DNA from 2 places in the Fenollaria sp. C0166D3 genome. Region 1 is predicted to be linked to the other one. Evidence: riboswitches for the same ligand, from Rfam matches in the RefSeq annotation. Region 1 holds a riboswitch; the other holds the start of a gene.
What was found. Region 1 has a riboswitch for S-adenosylmethionine ahead of metK (methionine adenosyltransferase). Riboswitches for the same ligand answer to the same signal wherever they lie in the genome.
Positions count from the first base shown of each region.

Region 2: it holds a riboswitch for S-adenosylmethionine, as region 1 does, so the genes downstream of both, AC1EJ0_RS06930 (methionine ABC transporter ATP-binding protein) here and metK (methionine adenosyltransferase) in region 1, are expected to answer to the same signal.

Region 1 covers NZ_JBWPVU010000002.1:1,036-13,541, reverse strand. The annotation lists gene AC1EJ0_RS01345 (Cna B-type domain-containing protein) at 1-3,700, opposite strand, end outside; gene metK (methionine adenosyltransferase) at 4,176-5,366, opposite strand; SAM riboswitch class I at 5,476-5,569, opposite strand; gene AC1EJ0_RS01335 (MATE family efflux transporter) at 5,626-6,990, opposite strand; gene AC1EJ0_RS01330 (putative manganese-dependent inorganic diphosphatase) at 7,134-8,768, shown strand; gene lepB (signal peptidase I) at 8,772-9,278, opposite strand; gene ymfI (elongation factor P 5-aminopentanone reductase) at 9,275-10,000, opposite strand; gene trmB (tRNA (guanosine(46)-N7)-methyltransferase TrmB) at 10,082-10,720, shown strand; gene AC1EJ0_RS01310 (glycoside hydrolase family 3 N-terminal domain-containing protein) at 10,722-11,927, shown strand; gene AC1EJ0_RS01305 (Spx/MgsR family RNA polymerase-binding regulatory protein) at 11,970-12,317, opposite strand; gene AC1EJ0_RS01300 (flavin reductase family protein) at 12,327-12,506, opposite strand, start outside.
Region 2 covers NZ_JBWPVU010000009.1:3,549-16,054, forward strand. The annotation lists gene purC (phosphoribosylaminoimidazolesuccinocarboxamide synthase) at 1-469, shown strand, start outside; gene purF (amidophosphoribosyltransferase) at 469-1,857, shown strand; gene purB (adenylosuccinate lyase) at 1,844-3,280, shown strand; gene AC1EJ0_RS06920 (adenylosuccinate synthase) at 3,290-4,564, shown strand; gene AC1EJ0_RS06925 (hypothetical protein) at 4,649-5,305, shown strand; SAM riboswitch class I at 5,454-5,548, shown strand; gene AC1EJ0_RS06930 (methionine ABC transporter ATP-binding protein) at 5,620-6,618, shown strand; gene AC1EJ0_RS06935 (methionine ABC transporter permease) at 6,615-7,298, shown strand; gene AC1EJ0_RS06940 (MetQ/NlpA family ABC transporter substrate-binding protein) at 7,295-8,152, shown strand; gene glmS (glutamine--fructose-6-phosphate transaminase (isomerizing)) at 8,316-10,100, shown strand; gene galU (UTP--glucose-1-phosphate uridylyltransferase GalU) at 10,109-10,978, shown strand; gene AC1EJ0_RS06955 (HAD family hydrolase) at 10,968-11,606, shown strand; gene AC1EJ0_RS06960 (phosphate/phosphite/phosphonate ABC transporter substrate-binding protein) at 11,616-12,497, shown strand; gene phnC (phosphonate ABC transporter ATP-binding protein) at 12,494-12,506, shown strand, end outside.

The DNA.
Region 1 (12,506 bases):
CGTGCTTATTGCCTTTAGCGTCTTCTAGATCAAGATCAGTAAAGGCGCCGCTCCAGCCATTAGCCTCACTAAGTGTGATAGTCTTACCTGTAGCAGCTCCGTCCATATATAATTCAGCTTGAACCGCTTCTGTCTCGCCACTTGTTTCCCAAGTTTTACTTACTCTTACTTCAGTCTTTTTCTTTGGCGGAATATTTTCTCTGTTTGTGATTATAAATGAGTGATCCATATCGCCAGCGTAGCTAACATCGTAGTCACTGCCTGATATGCTAATCATGCGCGATGCTTCGCCCACTTCTCTTACGCTGTACTCGTATTTAACGCCTTCCGCGTCATAAGCAAGTAAGTCTTCGAAGCGTCCCCTCCAGCCATTAGCCTTGCTAAGTGTAATCACATTTCCTGTTGCTCTTCCGTCTTTGTATAGCTCAACTTGAATTTCATCAACTGGTATTTCATTTGTGACGTCCCAAACTTTTACAACTCTTATGTTTCTTCTTTGAGGCTTCTTTGGCTCTTCTCTATTGATTATAGTGAAGCCACTATCCATATTGCCTCTGTATATAACTTCGTAGTATTCACCAGATATTTCTACAGTGTAGAACTTTTCGCCAATTTCTTTAACGCTATAGTCATAGATGTGTCCGCCATCAGAGGCTTTCTCTAAGTTCTTAAAGCTTCCGCTCCAGCCACTCGCTTCGCTTAAGACTAGAGTATTTCCAGTAGCTTCTCCGTCTCTATATAATTCTACTTCGATATGGCTAATAGGCTTCATGCCTCTTATCTCCCAAGCTTTTTCTACAAAGATGTCTCTGTATTCTTTATTTGGCTCTTCTGGTGGATAGTAGCTATTTGTGATAGTGTAGCCATCTTTTTCGTTTCCAGAATAGCTTACTTTAAATTCTTTGCCATCAAAATTGATTTTGCCATATGTTTCGCCAGCTTCTTTTATAGTGTAAGTAATTTCATTATCGTTTTTGTCTTTAATGTCAAGATCTTTAAAGCTGCCTTTCCATTCGTTTTCTGCGTTTAAAATTAATGTTTTTTTTGTATTTTCATTGTTTTTATATAATTCAACAGTGATTTCATTTGCAAAGGCTTTTTTGTCAGCTGTATCCCAAACTTTACTTACTTTGATTTCTTTTGTTTCTTTATCAGGTTCTTCAGGTGTGTTTGTGATAGTATAACCATCTTTTTCGTCTCCAGAATAGCTTACTTTAAATTCTTTGCCATCGAAAGTGATTTTGCCTTCTTTTTCGCCAGCTTCTTTTACTGTATATTTAATTTCTTTTTTATTGCTTTCAGATGGAAGATCTTTAAATTCATAGCTCCATTGGTTTTCTTCGTTAAGCTCAATGGTTTCCACTTCATATTTATTACTATCTCCCTCAATACTAGCCATCAATTTGACCTTTATAGAGCTTGGACGTTTTTCATCTTTATTGTTGTCATCATTCCATTCTTTTTTAACTTTTAATTCTGTAGTCTTATTATCAGTTCCAAATATAACTGTTCCGTTACTTCCTATACCAGCTCCTCTTGTTGCTGATTCATTGCCAGTTATATAGACCTTTGCAAGTGCATTTGTAAAGTTATTTGCTTTGTTTTTTGTATATAAATGAATATAATCATGATGTTGTTCAATTTCCACGAACGTTTCATAATTTTCTTCTGGTAATAATTTACCATTTTTTAAATCTATCCATTCATACAATGGTCCACCAAGCATTCGTTTTGAAAGCCAATAATTAGGGTTGCCAGCATGTGTAAGATATTCTTCTTCACTAGTATTACAGTAAATATACAAATCTTTTGATTTGTTTTCATACAAAGCAACACCATCATTAACATATATCGTAGTTTTTGATATAGGGCAAGCAGCGTACCCAGAGCCTTGGTAATCAGCTTTATTATTTGTTATTATAGCATTTGTTAAATATAAGTATCCATTCCCGCCATATTTGGAAGTAGCACCATTTACATAGATACCGCCGCCGCCAAAAGCCATATATGTTACTCCACTTCCATCCATTTTGTTATTGGTAATTTGGCCGCCACTAATAAAAGCTTTCGATGCTCCTCCTCTACCATATTTTGCCTGTATAAAAATTCCTCCGCCAGATGAACCTGCTGTATTACCATCAATTTTACCGCCATTCATATTTAAAGTGTTTCCAGCTCCTACTTGGTTGCTTCCCAAGCTAATACCTCCGCCTATTTCAGCCGCAAAATTATTCAATACTTTGGCTTCACTCGACATATTGATAGTTGACCCCTCGTTAGCTATTATGCCCCCGCCAGCAGAATAAACTTGTTTGCCATATGCATAATCAATAACTCGTTCCGATCTATTTTTTTGAACGATGCCGCCAGAGAAATTCATTGTAGATCCATATAAATAAATTCCTCCACCATATGTTGCTTGATTTTTTTCTACAGATCCTCCAGTCATATTGATAGTCGCATTAAATGCATTTATTGCTCCGCCTCGTGAAGCTGTGTTTTTAATATCCATTATCTTGTTATTTCTTAATACAGCACCTTCATTAATATTAAGTGTTGCATCTGATTTTACTTCAATTAATGACTTTCCAATGTTTTTATTTACATCATAATTACCATCTATAATAATATTTGATAGTGTAACAGTTTTTCCACTTGGAACGCTAAATAAAAATCCATTGTAATCAATGCTTCTAATTACTTTTGCATTTGTTCCAGATAATGAAATATCTCCTTCAATATATGTTTGACCAGTTACTATTATTTTTTCAATATTTTGATTTGCTGTAGCTAATGTCTTTGCTCTTGCAAATGTCTTTACAGGATTTTCTATAGATAGTCCGTCGTTGTCGTCATTACCTGATGTTCCATTTAGATAAATTGCTGTAGCGTTTGGATTACCCGCTGCTTCATTAACTTTTTCTTCGTTTATTTCTATTGATTCTTCAAAATTACTTTCCTTTACTCTTAGTGAATCTTCTTTTTCGCCTATTCTTGGTAATTCTAATACAGTTTTTTCTGAGTTTGTTTCTAAATACAAATCAAAATTTTCAGATTTCTCGTCAAAGCTTGATCCATCTTCTTTACTGTAATACTTCACTTCTAGCTCATTGCTTAATGTTTCAATGCCTTCGAATTTTAGATCTCCAAGGAAATCGGCTTTTTCTACTGAATAAGTGACTATCTTTTCCATAGTCTTTTCAGTTTCGCCTTTTATGTGAAGTGTATATGTGATATTTAGGTCCTTTACTTCTTCTGCCTTTTCTTTCGCAGAGCCTTCGCCTCCGCCTGATGGCAAGACTACTGCTTCTTCGCCTTCATCTGCAGCTGAATCAGCTTCATCATTTGTTTCTTCTGTTGGTTTTGCTTCGTCTACTGGCTTTGTTTCTTCAGATGAATTTTCTTCAGCTTCTGTTTCTTGACTTAAATCAACTACTGTCTCGTTATCTTTATTTGCATCTGCTTCGCCATCGGCCTCTTTATCACTAGCCTCTTCATCTGCCTTTTCACTTTCATTCTCAGCCTCATTATGCTTTTGATAAATTTCGTTTAAAGCACTCGCATCTCTTTCAAGCTCGAAACTTAAATTATATTTCGTTTCTTCGCCTTCTTCTGCGCGAACAAGCAAGTTTGTTGGCACTTGGCTTAGTACTAGCACCATCAAAATCAAACAAGCTAATATTTTCCTTCCTTTTTTCATGATTCCCCTTCTTTCATTAATTCTTATTACGATTTTCAAAATATATTAATCCGTAAACCGTGATATTTACTATGTTTCAACGATTATTTTGCATTATATAACGAATAAAATCATATGTCAAGTAAAAGTATCACATATATATAAATTTATTTATGTATATTTTATTTTATCTTTATAGAAGTGAGTATATAAGTGAAATGTATAAAATATTAATTTTTTGTAATATCTTTTGCCGTGCTAATGCTTTCACGAATATCAAAGTAGGCGCAAAACGATGGACGCGATTAAAGAATCACGCGGCGTAAAGCAATCGTCCGTCATATATCTACCTCTTGTCATATGTCTATCGCCCGGCATATGTCTACCTCCCATCATATGTCTATCGCTCGGCATATACCATCCATTTTCACAAGCAAAAAAGAACTATGGGCACGTCGCTCATAGTTCTCTTCCTATTATATATATAATTTATATACTATTTAATTTCTCCAGCAAGTTTTTTGATCTCGTCAACTTTTTCTAATCTTTCCCAAGGAAGATCTATATCGTCACGACCGAAGTGGCCGTAGTTAGTAATCTTGTGGAAAATTGGTTTTCTTAGGTCATAGTAGTCGATGATGAAGGCTGGACGAAGGTCGAATACTTTTTCAACTATCTCAAGTATCTTTGTCTCTTCGATCTTGCCTGTTCCAAATGTATCTACGTTTATGGATATCGGCTTTGCTATGCCTATTGCGTATGAAACTTGTATTTCGCATCTATCGCAAAGGCCTGCTGCTACTAAATTTTTCGCAACGTGTCTTACTGCGTATGAAGCGGATCTATCTACCTTTGTAGCGTCCTTTCCTGAGAAGGCTCCTCCGCCATGTCTGCAGTAGCCGCCGTATGTGTCAACGATAATCTTTCTACCTGTTAGACCTGTGTCTCCCTTTGGTCCGCCTATAACGAAACGTCCTGTTGGGTTCACGTAGATGATAGTTTCGTCATCAATTAGTTTTGGATCAACTACTGGTTTTATAACGTGTTCTATGATGTCCTTCTTAATCTTGTCAAGACTAACGCCTTCTTTATGTTGAGTAGAAACAACTATAGTGTGGACTCTCTTTGGCTTGTCTCCATCGTATTCGATAGTTACTTGTGTCTTTCCGTCTGGTCTTAAGTAGCTTAGTGTGCCGTCCTTACGCACTTCAGCTAGCCTTCTTGCTAGCTTATGTGATAAGTATATGGCTAGTGGCATATAAACTTCTGTCTCATTACAAGCGTAGCCAAACATCATACCTTGGTCGCCTGCACCTATTAAATCATATTTATCTTTTGATTTTTCTTTAGTCTCAAGCGCCTTGTCAACGCCTAGTGCTATATCCTTAGATTGTTCTTCGATCGATACAAGTACAGCGCAATTTTCTGCATCGAAACCGAATTTTCCTCTAGTGTAGCCTATGTCAGCTATAACCCTTCTAACTACCGCTTGTATATCAACGTAGCAGTTTGTTGTGATTTGTCCTGATACTAAAACGTAGCCAGTTGATGCAGTTGTTTCGATCGCGCATCTCGCCTCTGGATCTTTTTCTAGTATCTCATCCAAAATTGCATCTGATATTTGGTCGCAAACCTTGTCAGGATGACCTTCTGTAACCGATTCAGATGTAAATAGTTTTTTATACATAATCTTCCTCCTTATTAATTTTTATAAATTTTTCTAATATAAAGCCGCAAATATATTCTCGCGGCGCATCTTGTAAAATAAAAAAACCTTCATAGCTGAAGGTTCGTTCTTCTCATCTTTCAGCTGCGCTGTAGGATTTGGCACCTTGCTAGCAGGTTGCCGGACTTCATAGGGCCTATTCCCTCCGTCACTCTTTATGAGACTTATTAAGTTCACTAATCATTATATATATAATTTTCGTTTTTGTCAAGCCCTTCGCCTAATTATTTTCTTCCAAGGCAAAACGTTCTTTAACCTTCTTCTTCACATAGATATAAGTAAAGACGTAGACTATGGTAGTCAATAACCAGGACAATGGATATGAGATATACAAAATCCATTGCTCGTGATACTTTTGAAATACACTCATAATCCACAATATTCTAAAGCCGCAAATGCATACGACAGCTATGATCATAGGTGTTAATGAGTAACCCATCGCGCGTATTACACCTGAGTAAACGTCCATGATGCCGCAAAGTAAATATGTTGTCGATATGACACCTAGCCTTAGCATCGCGATCTCGATAACTTCTGGGTTTGGTGTATATAATTTTAGTAAGAAATTACCTGCTAGATAAGCGCCTATGCCTAGGACTAGACCCACGACTGACACCATGACGATGGTTGTCTTAAGTATCTCGTCAACTCTGTCAAGCTTTTTTGCACCCATATTTTGCGAGGCAAATGATAGTGAGGCTTGGTAAATGGCATCCATCGCCATAAAGACGAAGCCTTCGATGTTGCCAGCTGCAGTGTTTGCAGCGACAACAAGCTTACCGAAGGAGTTGATTGAGGATTGTATAAGCATATTGGATATACTAAATAGTGCCCCTGTAAAGCCTGATGGCAATCCTATCCTAAGCATTTCGCCAAACTTTTTCCAATCCATCTTTAATTTATCTAGCTTTAAGTTCAAGTAGCCGTCGCTCTTCATCAAGCACAAAACTATTAGCACGGCTGAGAAAGCTTCTGAGATGATGGTAGCAAGAGCAACTCCGTCAACTGTCTTCTTTAAAACTATTACAAAGTATAAATTTAAAACTATGTTCATAACGCCTGAGATGGCTAAATAGTAAAGCGGCCTCTTTGTGTCGCCTGCTGCTCTAAGTATCGAGGCGCCGAAGTTATATATCATAAATCCCGGCATGCCCATGAAGTAGATCTGCATATAAAGTGTCGCTAGATCAATGACTTCCTCGGGTGTTTGCATCAGTTCAAGCATTGGCCTTGCTGAAAAGTAGCCGACGGCTATCATGATGAAGCCGCCAAGTAAACCCGATAGCATCGACGTATGAAGCGTATCTTGCGCGTCCTTGTATGAGCCCTTACCTATCGCCTGACCCATAAGCACGCTCGCGCCTATCGATATACCGATGAATAAATTGATGAGTAGGTTAATCAATGCGCCGGTCGATCCAACTGCGGCAAGTGCAGCGTCCCCTGCGTAACGTCCGACAACTATAACATCGGCGGCGTTAAAGAATAGCTGCAAGGTGCTCGATAGCATCAAGGGTATCGAAAACTTTATTAACTTTGGAAGGAGTTTTCCCTCCGTCATATTTATTTCATAATTCTTTGACATAAGTACCTCTTTTCTTTTATATCAATCAATTTTACTACAATCGAAATAATTTTTCAAGGCTTTTTGCAAAATTAACTACTAAATCCTTTATTTTTTCATCAAAATGTGTTATAGTATATGAATATAATATGGAAGGTGATTTAATGAATAAAAAAGTTTACGTCTCAGGTCATAAGGTACCTGATACGGATTCAATCGCGAGTGCTATCTCCTACGCTTACCTTGTCAATAGTCTTGGCAAATACGATGCAAAAGCAGTTAGGCTCGGCGATTTAAATAAGGAAACAAAATTCGTTTTAAAGCACTTTGGCGTAGACGAGCCAAAGCTATTAACAACGATGAAGATAAAATTAAAGGATGTTGATCTTGATGACGCCGTGCTTATAGACGAGGACGCCTCTCTATACGAAGCGATTAACTTACTTCGCGAGAAGAATGCTTATGTACTCATAGTCATTGACAAGGCCGGAAAGATGAGTGGCATCATAGGTCTTAAGGATATCACAGAGATTTATACAAACATCTTTGACGACACAATCCTTAGCAAGGCTGATACGCCATTTAAAAATGTTGTTGAGGTCTTAAAGGGTACCGTCATTAACGATGGCTACAGAAAGCCTCTTGGCCGCATGGCGATATACGCTATGGACCCAAAGATGATTGAGGATCGTATCGAAGCAGACGATGTCGTTATACTCGGCGACAGAGAGGACGCTCAAGAAGACGCGATCAAGAGAAACGTTTCTTGCATGATAGTGACTGGTGGCTTCGACATAAGCGAGAAAATCTTAAATTTGGCGAAGGAAAAAGGCATCAGCATCATATCGACTGAGTACGACTCCTTCATGGCATCGAGGGTACTTCCACTGAGCGTGCCCGTGTCGTACGCGATGACAAAGGATGGCATCAAGACCTTCCACATACAAGATTTTGTTTCGGACGTCAAGGCCGAGATGAACAAAAACAGGTTCCGCTGCTTCCCAGTCCTTGATAACGACGGCAACGTCATAAACACAGTCAGCCGTTATCACTTGCTTGACGATAAGAAGAAAAACATCATCCTAGTCGATCACAACGAAAGAACTCAATCCGTCGACGACATTGAAGAGGCTGAAATCCTTGAAATCATCGACCACCACAGAGTTGCCAACGTCGAGACAAAGCTGCCACTATACTTTAGGAACGAGCCATTGGGCTCGACAGCTACCATCATCACAAAGATGTTTATTGAGAATGGCATAGTAATTCCAAAGCATATAGCTGGGCTATTAATCTCAGCCATCATCTCAGACACACTTTTATTAAAATCTCCAACAAGCACGAGGACAGACGCGAAAATGATAGACTTTCTTGCGCCAATAGCTAGCATCGATCCAGATGTCTACGCTATAGATATGTTTACTGAAGCGGCAAGCATCAAGGACGTAGCGAGTGAAGACCTACTAAAGATGGATGTGAAGTCATTTAATATCGCGAAGAAAAAGATACGCGTCGCTCAAGTCATGACCATGGATATGGATGAAGTGAAAAAGAGAAAAGATGATTTACTAAATCTGATGAAAGAAACGATAGAAAAGAATCAAGAAGACACATTCGTACTGATGATAACTGATATACTTAAAGAGTATTCACTAGTTTTAGTGCAAGGCTCGTACAAAGAAAGCATCGCCTCAGCCTTCGATAAAGAGCTTGTAGATAACGAGTTTACAGTCGATGGACTTCTTTCAAGAAAAAAACAAATGATACCCGCTATATCAAAAAAGATAGAGACTTTATAGTCCCTATCTTTTTTTGCTATCTTTCAGTTTCAATACTATCTTATGATCAATTTCATCTATCTTAAGTGGTCCAAAAGACCTCGAGTCAGTACTTATAGCCCTATTGTCACCCATTAAAAAGACCTCATCATCAGCAAGCGTCCAGCCATTGTCCCTATCTACCCAAGAAAAATCATTCATATATTTATCTTCAAGATAAGTCTCGTAAATTCTCTTGCCATTTATCAAAAGTCCTTCTTTTCTTGTCACTTCAACATGTTCACCTGGCAGACCCACTACCCTTTTAATCATGTCAATGCCTAGGGCTTCAGACCTTGCTCCGACAATATCGCCTCTTTTAATATCACTGAATAAAGGCTTTTTAATCGCAAGAAATTTATCCCCATCATTTGCCACAGGCGCCATGCTATCACCAGTAACATTTACTATATTTAAAAATAAAAGAGTAAATATATTTATGGCTAATAGCAGAGCGATGATTATAATTGGAAGAGTTTTCTTTTTTTTCATATATAAAATCCCCCGTTCACACGAAGCACTTCGCCCGTAATGAATTTTGCGTCCTGTGATGCTAAGAAAACTGCCGCCTTCGCCGCGTCCTCTGCCGTTCCGATGGCCTCAAGCGGCGTTTCATCACGAAGCATATCTATTTCAGCCTCTGAATACACCTTCATCATGTCCGTTGCTATGCAGCCTAGGCTTATGGCGTTCACTCTCACGCCCGATGGTGCTGCTTCCTTCGCGACCGCCTTAGTAAAAGCGATGACAGCTCCCTTCGATGCGCTATAAACAGTCTCCATCGCGGCTCCCGTCTCGCCCCACATGCTCGTTACGTTAATTATGCATCCTGCGCCCTCATGTATCATCGGCTTAATAAAAGCCTTAGTCATGTTGAAGACGCCCTTCATATTCGTGTTAAATACATAATCATATTCCTCTTCGCTCGTTTCTTGCACAAGCTTAGTCAAAGCCACGCCCGCATTATTCACAAGCACATCAATTCTTTTATATCTTTTAAATATTTCTTCCTTTAATTTACAAACTTCATCATAATTTGAAACGTCTGCCCCATAAACAAAGCCGTTAGAATATTTTTTAACCTCATCTAAAATTTTCATCGCTTCATCACCATGCTCATGGTAATTGATGCAGACATCGTATCCTTTTTTGGCAAACTCAATCGCTATGGCCCTGCCAATTCCTCGCGAAGCGCCACTTACAAGAGCTAACATATATAAACCCCCTTCATGTAAATATTATAACACAAACTTGCAATTTTAGCCATCATATGCTAAACTAATCTTGGTGATAAAATGAGAATGAGAAAAAAATGGTGGGCGCTGCCTGAACTTAAAGAGAGCCCCATCTTTAGATACAGACCCATGGAGAACAATGGCAAATGGCATGAGGACTTCGGCAATGATAGTCCCATCTACCTAGAACTTGGCTCGGGCATGGGCAGCTTTATAAATTATTTGAAAAATACATTTAAGGAGAAAAATTTCGTCGGCATCGATATGGAAGAGGGCTGCCTCGTTTATGCAAAGCGCATGCTTGAAGAAGAGGACACGTCGAACGTAAGGCTGGTGCTTGCAGACATCAGAAACGTCGATGAGTACTTTGCTGATAATGAGGTCGAAGAAATTTATATAAACTTCCCGAACCCATGGCCAAAAAATAAACAGCACAAAAGAAGATTAACTTACCCCGATCAACTGAAGATGTATAAAAAAATTCTTAAGCGCGATGGGACTATTAGGCTCAAGACCGACGATTATGGTCTTTATGAAGCGTCGCTAAAATATTTTGAAAACGAAGGCTTCGAGATACTTTTCAAGACGGACGATTTGATGATAGATGAGTTCCAAGACGACTTTATCAGCGAGTACGAGACAAAGTGGCGCTCTCAAGACGTCAAGATCAAGGCAATACTCGTAAGGAATGTGAAATAAGATGAAAAAGAAAATTTTATTAACACTTTTTATTATTATGTCAATGACTGTGTTTGTAACGTGTAAGGCGAAAAACGATGCAAATTTACAAAACGAGGCAAAAGTAAATGACGAAGCAAAAGTAAATGACAAGGCAAAAGTAAATGGCGAAGCAAAAGTAAATGACAAGGCAAAGCCGATAGAGGAGAAAAAACTCATAGAGAAGACAAAAGAGGAAAAGATATTAGAAAAGATGTCCTTAGATGAAAAGATTGGCCAGATATTTATCGCGCGCTGCCCCGAGAAAGATGCAGCAGCACTCGCTAAGAAGCATCACTTAGGCGGCTATATATTATTTGGAAGAGATTTTAAAGGCAAAACGAAAGACGTAGTAGTAAAAAATATACAAAGCTATCAAAATGCTTTGGCGATCCCTATGTTCATAGCTGTGGACGAAGAAGGCGGCACAGTAAATCGTGTGAGCACAAACAAGAATTTCCGTAAATATCCATTCGCCTCGCCGCAGTATTTGTATAAGCATGGCGGCATGGAGCGAATTAAAAAAGACGCGAAAGAAAAATCAGAGCTATTAAAAAGCATTGGCATCAATCTAAATTTTGCGCCAGTCGCAGATATTTCCACGAATAAAAATGACTTTATATACAAAAGAAGCTTCGCGAAGAGCCCAGCCGAAACCGCAGAATATGTAAAAAGCGTTGTTAGTGTGATGAACGAAGCGCACATGGGCAGCGTCCTAAAACATTTCCCAGGCTATGGCAATAACAAGGACACCCACACAGACCTTGTTCATGACAAAAGACCAGTGGAAAAATTTAAGAGCGAAGACTTTCTTCCATTCAAGGCAGGGATTGACGCCAAGGCATCGATGGTACTTGTCTCACACAATATAGTAGAGGCCATGGATAAGAATGCGCCCGCATCCATATCCCCAGCAGTTCATAAAATTTTAAGAGATGAACTAGCCTTTGATGGCGTCATCATCACAGATGATTTGGCAATGCAAGGCGTGAAGAAGTTTGTAGACAAGAAGAATGCCGCAGTACTTGCACTTAAGGCAGGCGCCGACATGCTTTGCTCAACAGACTTTATTAATGACATAGCAGCTGTTAAGGCAGCAGTGGCAAATGGCGAGATCAAAGAAACAGATATCGACGAACACGTTTTGCGCGTATTAAGAGCAAAAATAAATTTAGGAATAATTAAATAAATGCATATGAAAACGGACTGAGATGAACCCAGTCCGTTTTTCTTACGCTAAATATTTTTTTACATCAGGACCCACAGCCACGAAAGAGCCATCGTCCTTGATAAGTATCGGTCTCTTCACAAGCATGCCATTAGTCGATAAAAGCTTGTATTTTTCATCCTCACTCATATCAGCCAGCTTGTCCTTGAGATTCATGTCCCTATAAACAAGACCCGAAGTGTTGAAGAAACGCTTGATGTCAAGATCCGACGCCTTGTGCCACGCCTTTAGTTCCTTCACAGTCGGAACATCCTTGTCAATCTCCCTGTAAGTGTATTTTATATTCTTTTCATCAAGCATCTTTTCAATGCCCTTGCATGTAGTGCATTTTTTGTATCCAATAAGAATCATATTGCCCTCCTATTCCATAAGCTTCTTGCCAATATCATAAGCCTTAGCAAGCTTTTCGCCTAACAAATTATAAGTGTTTTCGCAAGCGTTGTAAAAAATGAGATTCATCTTAGCTGTATCAATAGAGCCATCTTCACGAAGATATTTCTCATCAATAGAAATATTTTTAATCTCGCCGATAAGGTTCTC
Region 2 (12,506 bases), on a different contig from region 1:
AGTTAAGGCTGTTGAGATAGTTCCACTAGAAGTTATAGTTAGAAACGTAACTGCAGGCAGCTTCTCTAAGAGGATGGGTGTTGAAGAAGGTAAGGAATTACTTCACCCAATAGTTGAGTTCTCATACAAGTCAGATCCACTTGATGACCCATTCATCAACGATGATTATGCTACAGCGCTTGGTCTTGCTACAAAAGAAGAAGTAGAAACTATTAAGGACTACGCAAGAAAGGTAAATGACTACCTTTGCAAGCACTTTAAATCTGTTGGCATAAGACTTGTTGACTTCAAGCTTGAATTTGGTAGATATGACGGCAAGATCATCTTAGCTGACGAAATCAGTCCAGACACTATGAGACTTTGGGACTACGAAACTAACGAAAAGCTTGATAAAGACAGGTTCAGACGTGACCTTGGTAATGTTGAAGATGCATACCACGAAGTCATGAGAAGACTTGGACTAGAATAATGTTTGATAAAATACATGAAGAGTGCGGCGTTTTCGGGGCTTATTCACTTAAACACGAAGACGTCTCAACTCTGATTTACTACGGATTATTCGCTTTACAGCACAGAGGACAAGAATCTTGCGGTATTGCTGTAACAGATACCAAAATGAGCCAAAACATCCAGGTTTATAAAAATATGGGTCTAGTTAATGATGTTTTTAACAAAGATAATTTAGCTAAACTCACTGGCAATCTTGGTGTTGGTCATGTTAGGTACTCAACTTCAGGTAATTCTACCGTTTCTAACGCTCAACCACTAGTTATAAATTACTGGAAAGGCACTCTAGCCATCGCTCACAACGGCAACATTGTCAATCAAAAGGCGCTTAAGGAAGAACTTTCACAAACAGGAGCCATCTTCCAAACTACTTCTGACTCTGAAATCATTCCTTATCTTATAGCAAGAGCGAGACTTGAGTCAAAATCGGTTGAAGAAGCAGTTGTTAAGGCTATGCCAAAGATAGTTGGTGCTTATTCACTAGCTATAGCAAGTCCTAAAAAGTTAATAGCAGCGAGAGATCCTAACGGTTTCCATCCGCTTTGTATAGGTCAAAAAGGAGATACATACTTTGTATCGAGCGAATCATGTGCACTTGATGCAGTTGGAGCAAAGTTTATTAGAGATGTTGAACCAGGTGAAGTCGTTATAGTTACTGAAGAAGGAGTTAAATCCGTATATAAATATGAAGCGAAAAAATCCACTTGCATATTTGAATATATTTATTTCGCAAGACCTGACTCAGCCATTGACGGCATCAGTGTTTACGAAGCAAGACTAAATGCGGGTAGGATGCTTCACAAGAGATATCCAGTCGATGCAGACGTAGTCGTTGGCGTTCCAGACTCAGGTACACCAGCAGCATACGGCTATGCACAAGCAGCTAATATACCATTCTCCATAGCTTTCATCAAGAATAATTATGTTGGCAGAACATTTATCAAGCCTAGTCAAGATCAAAGATCACAAGGCGTTTCTATCAAGCTAAATATTCTTAAAGATGAGGTTAAAGATAAAAAGATAGTTTTGGTCGATGACTCCATCGTTAGAGGAACGACTATGAAAAATATTGTAAAGCAGCTTAAGGAGCTTGGTGCAAAGGAAGTTCATGTTAGAATATCCTCGCCACCATTCTTATATCCATGCTTCTACGGTACTGACGTGCCGACAAATAAGGAGCTAATCGCGTTTAAGTACACTCAAGATGAAATCAGGGACTACATTGGCTGTGATTCGCTTGGTTACTTAAAGGTAGAGGACCTAAAGGAGCTTGTTGAAGGACGCTGTGACTATTGCAACGCCTGCTTTACTGGTAATTATCCAACAGAGGTGGAAGATGGACAAATATAATAAATATATATCGCCGTTCTCAGAAAGATACTCTTCTAAAGAGATGCAGTATATATTTTCAGAAGAATATAAATTTAAAACATGGAGAAAGATGTGGATAGCCCTTGCAGAAGCTGAAAAAGAGATGGGTCTAGACATATCTGACGAAGCTATAGAAGAGATGAAGGCTAATAAGGACAATCTTAACATCGAAGTCGCAAAAGAGAGGGAAAAGCTTGTGCGTCACGATGTTATGAGCCATGTCTATGCCTATGGTCTTCAAGTGCCAAAGGCAAAGGCAATCATTCACTTAGGAGCAACTAGCTGCTACGTTGGTGATAACACTGACCTTATCACTATGCACGAGGCTCTTAAGCTTATCAGAAAAAAAGTTCTTACTGTTATGAAAAACCTTAGGGACTTTGCCATGAAGTACAAGGACCTTGACACACTTGGCTACACTCACTACCAAGCAGCTCAACCAACTACTGTTGGTAAGAGAGCATCGCTATGGCTTCAAGACCTTTACATGGACCTAGAAGAGCTAGATAAATTATTAGCAGATTACAAATTACTTGGCTCAAAGGGAACTACAGGCACACAAGCCTCTTTCATGGAACTTTTTGACAACGACGAAGAAAAAGTAAAGAAAGTCGATGAACTTATAGTGAAAAAACTTGGTTTCGACAAAGTTTTAACTATAAGCGGACAAACATATACAAGGAAGATAGATGCCAAGATACTTAATGTACTTAGCCTAATTGCGCAAAGTGCATACAAGTTCTCAGGCGACTTAAGATTATTAGCAAATTTAAAAGAAATAGAAGAGCCACTAGAAAAGAATCAAATTGGTTCATCTGCAATGCCATATAAGAGAAATCCTATGCGTGCAGAAAGAATCGCATCCATTTCACGCTACATCATAGTAAATTCACTTAATCCGCAAATAACAGCCGCAACACAATGGTTTGAAAGAACACTTGATGACTCGGCTAATAAGAGGATAGCTGTGAGCGAGGCCTTCCTAGCACTTGATGGTGTACTAGATATATACATCAATGTTAGTGACGGACTTATAGTTTATGAAAATGTTATTAAGAAGCACTTAAACGAAGAGCTTCCATTCATGATAACAGAAAATATACTGATGGAATGCGTTAAGCGTGGTGGCGACAGACAAGCCCTTCATGACAAGATCAGAGTTCATTCAAGAGAAGCACAAAAGAGGATCAAAGAAGAGGGCAAGGACAATAATTTATTAAAGCTAATTTCTGATGACAAAGACTTTAACTTGACTATGGATGACATAGAAGAGATAAAGGCTGCATCAAAGATTAGCGGAAGAGCATCTTCACAAGTTGAAGAATTTGTAAGTGAAACTATTGACCCGATACTTGAAAAGAACAAGGACAGCATCGGTATCAAAGTTGAACTCAATGTTTAGGAGGTATATATGATTACAGCTATAGTAGGAGCTAACTGGGGCGACGAAGGCAAGGGTAAAGTAACTGATATGCTAGCATGTGATGCAGATTATGTCGTTAGATTTCAAGGCGGAGCCAACGCTGGCCACACTATTATCAATAATTATGGTAGATTTGCACTTCATCTATTGCCATCAGGAGTATTTAATGAAAACACTGTCAATATACTTGCCAATGGCGTTGCGCTAAACATACCATTCTTCATTAACGAGCTTAAATCAATAGTGGACGCAGGCGTTAAAGAGCCAAAAGTTTATGTATCTGACAGAGCACAAATAGTTATGCCATATCACCTAGACTTTGATAAGTACGAAGAAGAAAGACTTAGCAAGGCATCCTTTGGATCGACTAAATCAGGTATTGCATATATATTTGCAGATAAATATCAAAAGATAGGCTTTGAAGTGAATGAGCTTTACGACGAAGAATATCTTTCAGAAAAATTAGATTTGATATTGCCAATCAAAAATGCGATACTTAAGGAGCTTTATCATAAAGAGCCGCTTAAGAAGGAAGACGTTTTAAAGACACTTCTTGAATATGGCGAAATAATTAAGCCATATGTTAAGAACACATCCAAAATGCTAAGAAAAGCTATCAAAGATGGCAAGAAGATCTTATTTGAAGGTCAACTTGGCACACTTAAAGATACTGATCATGGCATTTATCCAATGGTAACAAGCTCATCAACACTAGCTGGATACGCATCTATAGGAGCTGGAGTGCCACCGTATGAAATTAAAAACATCATCGCAGTAACAAAGGCATATTCATCAGCAGTAGGCGCAGGCGAGTTCGTTAGCGAAATTTTTGATGAAGAAGCAAATCAATTGAGGACTCATGGCGGCGACAAAGGTGAGTTCGGTGCAACAACAGGTAGACCAAGAAGAGTTGGTTGGTTCGACGTAGTCGCAACAAAGTACGGCATCGAAATGCAAGGCGCGACAGATATCGCCTTCATGGTCGTAGACGCACTTAGCTACTTAGATGAAATACCAGTTTGCGTTAGCTACGACATAGACGGCGAGATAACAGATGAATTCCCTAATACATCCAAGCTTAAAAAAGCAAAACCAGTTTTAGAAAGACTTAAGGGATGGAAGAGCGACATAAGAGGCATAACTAAGTACGAAGAGCTTCCAAAAGAAGCAAGGGACTATATCGAATTTATCGAAGAAAAACTTGGCAAAAAATTTAAATACATTTCTACAGGACCAAAGAGAGAAGAAATGATAATAAGATAAAGATTAACTACGCTTGTGTATATGAGCGTAGTTTTTTTGTAAAAAATTGCGTTTGTGATATAATACTTATAAGGAGATGGTAACATGAATAAGAAAATAGTTTTATTTCTCTTAGTGCTTTGCATACTAATGAGTTTTGGCTGCACAAAAACAAATGATGTAAGCAAAGATGATATTGATAATAAGATAGAAACTTCTGAAAATGCAAGTATAAATGAGCTAGAAACAAAAATTGATAAGCTTAATAAAAAAATTATAGATTTAGATAATGATATGTATACGAATAAAAGAATGCTTGATTTTTATAAAGAAATACTTAGCAATATGAATAAAAAAGCTGATGCTGATTTAAAAAATAAAATAGCAGCGGCTACAATCGATCCAGTGTTTTCAATAAAAGAACATCAACTTGATGAAGAAGAGGAGCTATCAATTAAAGATCTAAAAAATAATATTTTCAGTGTTAATTTATCATATAATATCGTTTACCCAGAGCTTGTAAACGATTATTCGCTTACATTCAAAAGGAAGCTTCCATATCTTGATCCTGAAAAGCTACTTGAAATTAAAACAAAGGCTAAGCACGAAATAAAGTTTTTTGGAGATTATAATATACAAAAAATATTAATTACATTTAAAGACTTGAAAGTTGGCGACACAATTAGCATAGTTCTAAGCGATGAACTTGCTAAGCTATGTGATTATAAGAGCGGCAGCATCACCATAAACATAGTAGAGTAAATAAAAATGAAGCGAGGCACTTGTCTCGCTCTTTCTATATCTATAAAGAAATCTTATAATAATATACATATTTTTATAAAAAAATCAATATTTGTGATTTAAATCACATCTTTAATATAAAATGACCTGTATAATCTAAACACAATATAATTCATCCAGAGAGGCGGAGGGACTGGCCCTATGAAGCCCGGCAACCTGTTTAATCAAGGTGCTAATTCCAGCGGTTATACCGAAAGATGACGATTTTTTCACGATACTCTTTATCTTTTGGTAAAGAGTTTTTTTATTGGATTTATCCAAGGAAGGAGGAGCTTATGATAGAAGCAAAAAATTTGATTAAGACTTACAAGGTAGATGGCAAAGAATTTAATGCTGTCGATGGCGTAAGTTTTAAAGCAGAAAAGAAAGACATCTTGGCCATCATAGGTTTATCTGGAGCAGGCAAGTCAACTTTAGTTAGACTACTCAATAGACTTGAGGAAGCTGACAGTGGCGAAGTAATCATAGATGGAGTGAACATCTTTAACTTAAAGCAAAAAGAGCTCTTAGCTTTAAGAAAAAGAATCGCTTTTATCTTTCAAACTTTTAATCTTTTCAGTCAATACACAGTTCTAGACAATGTGATTTTTCCTTTAAACTTAAATGGCTTCAAGGGAGACAAAAAGGCTGAAGCGAGAAAGTTTCTTGATTATGTTGGCCTACTTAATAAAGAGAAGGCATATCCAAGTGAATTATCTGGCGGACAAAGACAAAGAGTTGCCATAGCAAGAGCCCTTGTATCTAAGCCTGAGATTATACTTTCAGACGAAGCAACGAGCGCACTTGACCCAGAAAGCACTAGGATGGTCATAGATTTATATAAAAGAGCAAGAGATGACTTTGATACGACTACCATAATGATAACGCATCAGATGGAAGCGGCAAAGGATGCTTCGAACAAAATTGCTCTTATGGAAAATGGAAGAATTATAGAAGAAAACACTACTACAGAGCTTTTCAAAAACCCAAAGACAAAGCTTGCACAAAGCTTTATCAAGAAGGCGGCTCCTGATACAGAGCTTGACTACAGCGCTTTCACTGGCAAATTGATTAGACTTTCTTACTCGAAGGACACAGTTAAGACGCCTGTATTAAGTAACGCGATGAAGACCTTTAACGTTGACATCAACATCATTGACGGTAACATCAGTAACGTTTTGGATGAAGAGCTTGGTTACATGGTCGTTGAGCTACGCGGCTCAGACGAAGAGGCACAAAAAGTTATTTCTTACTTAAAAGCTAATTGCGCAGAAGTATCGGAGGTGATAGCATGAGGTTCAAGGAAATAGTGGACATAGTTTTACCAGCACTTCCTGAAACTATAATCATGATTATAGTGCCGGCGCTCATCGCTCTAATTATCGGACTTCCATGGGGCATATTAACTTATGTGACTAGACCAAATGGTTTAAGAGAAAATAAATTTATATATACAATAACAAATGGCATCATAAACATATTTAGAAGCATGCCAGCAATTATATTAATTATAGTCCTAGCGCCATTATCAAGATTTATTATTGGTAAGGCAATAGGAACTGAGGCGGCTTTGGTGCCACTAACATTTGCGGCAGCACCCTTCATAGCAAGATTATATGAAGGCTACTTCCTAGAAGTAGATGCAGGTGTCATAGAAGCAGCTAAATCAATGGGTGCAAGCAATTTTGAAATAGTCAAGGTGCTATTAAAAGAGACAGTGCCAGCGGCTATACTTGGCGTAACGACTACCATAATCAACTTGGTTGGCTACTCAGCGATGGCTGGAGCGCTTGGCGGAGGCGGTCTTGGTGACATCGCAATCAGATACGGCTACCAAAGAAATCAACTTGACATACTTTGGATTTCAGTCGCACTCATAGTTATAATCGTACAAATTGTACAATTTACAGGAAACACTATATACAAAAAAGTAAACAAAAAATTAATTTATAAAATTAAGGAGAGAATAAAATGAAAAAAATATTTACATTACTATTAGCATTAACACTATTAACAAGCCTTGTAGCTTGCAATAACTCTACAGGAAATACAAATAAAAATGATGCAGAAACAAATACTGAAACAAAGACAGAAGCACAAACAGATGATGACAATAAGATTATCATAGGTGTATCACCAGTACCTCACGCAGAAATTACTGAAGCACTTAAAGACGAGTTTGCAAAAGAAGGACTAGATGTTGAAGTAAAGGTATTTGATGACTACGTTCAACCAAACCTAGCTCTTGACCAAGGCGACATCGATGCAAACTATTTCCAACACATACCATACCTAATTAATTTTGCTAAAGAAAGAGGACTTAACTTAGAAAATCTTGGTTCAGTACACATCGAACCAATGGGATTATACTCAGACAAGATCAAGTCACTTGACGAATTAAAGGACGGAGACGAAGTTTTAATACCAAGCGACCCATCAAACGGACGTAGAGCTTTACTATTACTTGAAAAGAATGGTCTAATCACACTTAAAGATGATACTAAAGAAGATATAACTGAAAAAGATATTGATCAAAACACAAAGAACTTAAAATTTACTCCAATTGAAGCAGCAAATATACCAAACGTTTATAAAGATGCAGCACTAGCAGCTATAAACACAAACTTCGCGCTTGGCGCAGGACTTAACCCATCAGCTGATGCTTTAGCTCTTGAAGACAAGGACAGCCCTTACGCAAACATCATCGCTGTTAGAAAAGGTGACGAAACAAAAGATAAGTTCCAAAAGCTTATCAAAGTATTCCAATCAGACGCTTGCAAAAAGTTTATCGAAGATACTTACAAGGGAGAAATCTACCCTGCTTTTTAATATATTTAATGACGAGATAAGTGATGGCTACGGCTATCACTTTTCTTTTGTAAAAATTTTATATTTTTTCATAAATATATGTTATAATTAATATAGATGTTTATGCGCGAAAAAGATTTGCGCACGAGTAATATTATAAATGCTTTTTTGAAAGGAAGATATTATGTGTGGTATAGTTGGATACTATGGCAAGAATGATGCAATAAAGTACGCAATCAAAGGCCTTTATAGCCTTGAGTACAGGGGCTATGACTCCTCTGGCATTGCCTACATTAAAGATAATGATTTAAAGATATATAAAAGAGTTGGCAGGATAAAGGAGCTTGACAAGGCTTGTCCAAAGGAAGCTGCTGGCATTGCCATCGCTCATACGAGATGGGCGACACATGGCGGTGTGACTGAAACGAACGCGCATCCGCACCTTGATACGAAGGGTGATTATGCCATAGTTCATAACGGTGTCATAGAAAATTATCTTGAGCTAAAGAAATCCATGCCAGATTTTACTCCAAAGGGCGAGACTGACACAGAAGTTCTTATCGAGTACATCGCAAGGAATATGAAGGAAAATAATGTAGATAGCTTTATGAAGGCACTTGAAGATGTCAAAGGCAGTTACGCGATTTTAGTTTTGGATAAAAAGACAAAAAATTTATATTTTGCCAAAAAGGGCTGCCCTCTATTAATGAGCGTTAAGAATGATGAATATCTATTTGCAAGCGATATCTCAGCTGCCATCGATCTAAGTAATGAAATTATTTACTTTGAAGATGGTGATATGGGCGTTTTAAATAGTGACGGCATCAAGATTTACAATTCTCATAAAGAAGTTCAAAGAGAAATTCAAAAATCAAATGTCAATATAGAAGAAACTCAAAAAGATGGCTACGAGCACTTTATGCTAAAGGAAATACATGAAGAGCCAAAGAAGTTTAAGGAGCTTCTTGATAGGCACATTCGTGACGGCAAAGTCTACTTTGATGAATTATATGGACTTAATCTAAATGACTTTGATAATATCTACGTAACAGGCTGCGGCACAGCTTATCACGCAAGTCTACTTGCTAAGAACTATCTTGAAAGGTTTATAGAAAGACCAATAATTGCTGAAACATCGAGCGAACTAAGATACTCGTATAACTTCATTGGTAAGAAGACGCTTCTAATAGCGATCAGCCAATCAGGCGAAACAGCCGACGTCATGGGCCTTGTAAAAGAAGCAAAGGCAAGTGGTGCGACAGTACTTGCCATCACAAACGTGATTAATTCGTCACTTGATAGGATCGCTGACTATAAGGTACACATCTTTGCTGGACCAGAAATTTCAGTTGCATCGACCAAAGCCTTTATGATGCAAATACTATGCATATATTTACTTGGCATATATTTTAGAGATGGCCTAGCAGGATACGACTGCGGTATGTACAGCCAAATTGTAGATGAATTAGTAAAAATATCTAGGGAAATGGATTCAGAAATAACAAGGCTTGAGCCTATTGCCAAGGAAGTCGCTGAGAGGATTAAGGATAAGGAAAAGATATTCTTCATAGGTCGTGACCTTGATTATATTGCGGCTCTTGAAGTTTCGCTTAAGCTTAAAGAGATTAGCTACATTAACTCAATCGCCTTTAAAGCAGGCGAGCTAAAACATGGCAGCATCGCTCTTATAGATGAAAAGTCATCGGCTATTGCCTTTGCAAACGAAGGACAAATATTTGATAAGACAAGAACTACTTTGGAAGAGCTAGTTGCGAGAGGCGCTGATACCATACTCGTGACAAATCAAGATGAGGGCAAGGGCATAGTGAATCTAAAAAGAACATTCACGGTCTTCGCGCCTATATACAGCGTTTTGTTCGGTCAGCTAATGAGCTACTACACAGCGCTAGTTTTAGGACGCGACATTGACAAGCCGAGAAACTTGGCAAAGAGCGTAACAGTAGAGTAGGAGGATATATGATTAAAAAAGCAATAATACCCGCGGCGGGACTTGGAACGAGGATGCTTCCTCAGACTAAGGCATCGCCAAAGGAGATGATACCCATCTTTGATAAACCGACGCTTCAATACATAGTTGAAGAAGCTTATGAGTCGGGCATCACGGACATATTGATTATAACTGGTAGAAATAAAAATTCTATCGAGGATCACTTCGACAGAAACATAGAGCTAGAGAAGTCTCTTGAGGAGTCTGGCAAGTTTGAGATACTTAAGGAGATTAACAAAATCTCTGATATGGTCAATATTTATTACATCAGGCAAAAGGCGCCGCTTGGCCTTGGCCACGCAATTTTGTGTGCTGAGAGCTTTGCGGGCGGGGAAGATGTCGCAGTGCTTTTAGGCGACGACATCGTTTACTCGAAAGAGCCTTGCTTAAAGCAGCTGATGAACGCTTATGACGAGACGGGCAAATCCATCTTGGGCGTGGGTCTTGTAGCTAAAGAAGATACATCGAAGTATGGCATCATCGCCTACGACGAAAAAGTGAATGAAAGATTATATAAGGTCAAGTCCATAGTCGAAAAGCCTGATATTGACAAGGCTCCGTCGAATATAGCTGTGCTTGGTAGATACATCTTGAAGAATGATATCTTTGAGCTTTTAAAAAAGACTAAGCCAGGGAAGAACGGCGAGATACAGCTGACTGACGCTATTGACATGCTATTAAAAGAAGACGATATCTACGCTTATGTCTTTGAAGGCCACAGATATGACCTTGGTAGCAAGCTTGGTTTTATACAGGCTAATCTTGATTTTGCTCTAAGAAGCGATATTCGTGAAGATGTTTTAAATTACATCAAGGATATAGTGAAAGATGAGGCTTAAGGACTTTGAGGCAGCCATCTTCGACTTGGATGGAACTGTCTTTGACTCGATGAATGTTTGGAAAAACGTTGACCTAAGATTTTTTACGAGGCACTCGCTTTTCTTGACGGATGATTACTTTGACAATATCATGCACAAGACGCTCACGGACGCTGCAAAATACACAATTGAGCGCTACGCACTAAATATGACGACAGAAGATGTCGTTAGTGAGTGGACTCATCTAGCAAAGGAAGAATTTGAAAACAATGTAGTGCCTAAGAAGGGCATCATTGATTACTTAAAGAGACTTAGAGAAAAAGGCGTTAAAACTTCGATCGCGACAGCGAATGAGAAGGACATTTTTATTACTACGCTTAAAAAGTTTGATATGCATACGCTTTTTGATGACATAGTGACTCTATCTGACATCGGCTCAGATAAATCGTCGCCACTCATCTATTTAAAGTGCATTGCAAAATACAATATCATGCCGCAGAACACTTTAGTCTTCGAAGACTTGCCGAAGAACCTTAAAACTGCGAAAAAAGCAGGCTTTTTAACGGTTGGCGTACTTGATAACGAGGACTATCTGTCACATATTTCTAAATATAGCGACATCATCATCAGAGATTTTACAGAAATTTAGGAGGACATTATGAAAAAATTTATTTTAACACTAATTATTTTATCTATGCTTATGGGCCTAGTCGCATGTAAGCCAAAGGAAAAGGATGAACTTCAACTAGGCTTCGTACCTTTAGTTGACCAAGATAAACTAGAAGACTTAACAGAACCATTAACAAATATACTTACAGACAAGCTTGGTAAAAAAGTTTCTATGTTTACATCAACAAACTATGTTGGCGTAGTTGAGGCGCTTGGCTCAGGCAAAGTTGATTTTGCAATTATTCCACCATTTGCCTATGTACTTGCAAATAAGAACGGCGGAGCAGAAGTGCTTTTGTCAGCACTTAACAAGGACGGCAAAAATTATTATAGAAGTGAATTATTAGTAAGAAAAGATTCTGACATCAAAGAAGCGTATGAAAAGGATGGCTACGAAGCACTTAAAGGCAAAAAAGTTGCTTTCGTTGACCCAGAGAGCGCTTCAGGCTATATATATCCAGGTGCAATGCTTGTTAAGGGTGGACTTGATCTTGAAAAAGATATTGAATACATGTTCGCTGGTGGTCATGATAAGGCTGTTCAAATGCTTTTAAATGGTGACGTTGATGTCTGCGCGACATATGAAGGCGCTGAAAAGAAGCTTATGAAGGACTTTGATGGTCTTGAAGGACTAGAAGTGCTTGAATACACTGATAAGATCCCATATGTATGTGTTGCAGCAAGCAAGGATCTAAGTGACGATATGAAGCAAAAGATAAAAGAAGTCTTTCAAAATGATTTATCAAGCGGCGAAGGCAAAGAAGCCTGCGAAAAGATATTCAACCTAACAGGCTTTGTCGAAGCAACAAACGATGACTTCCAAAATGTTATCGACACAGCTAAGATTATGAATGTTGATTTAGAGAAATGATATTAGAAG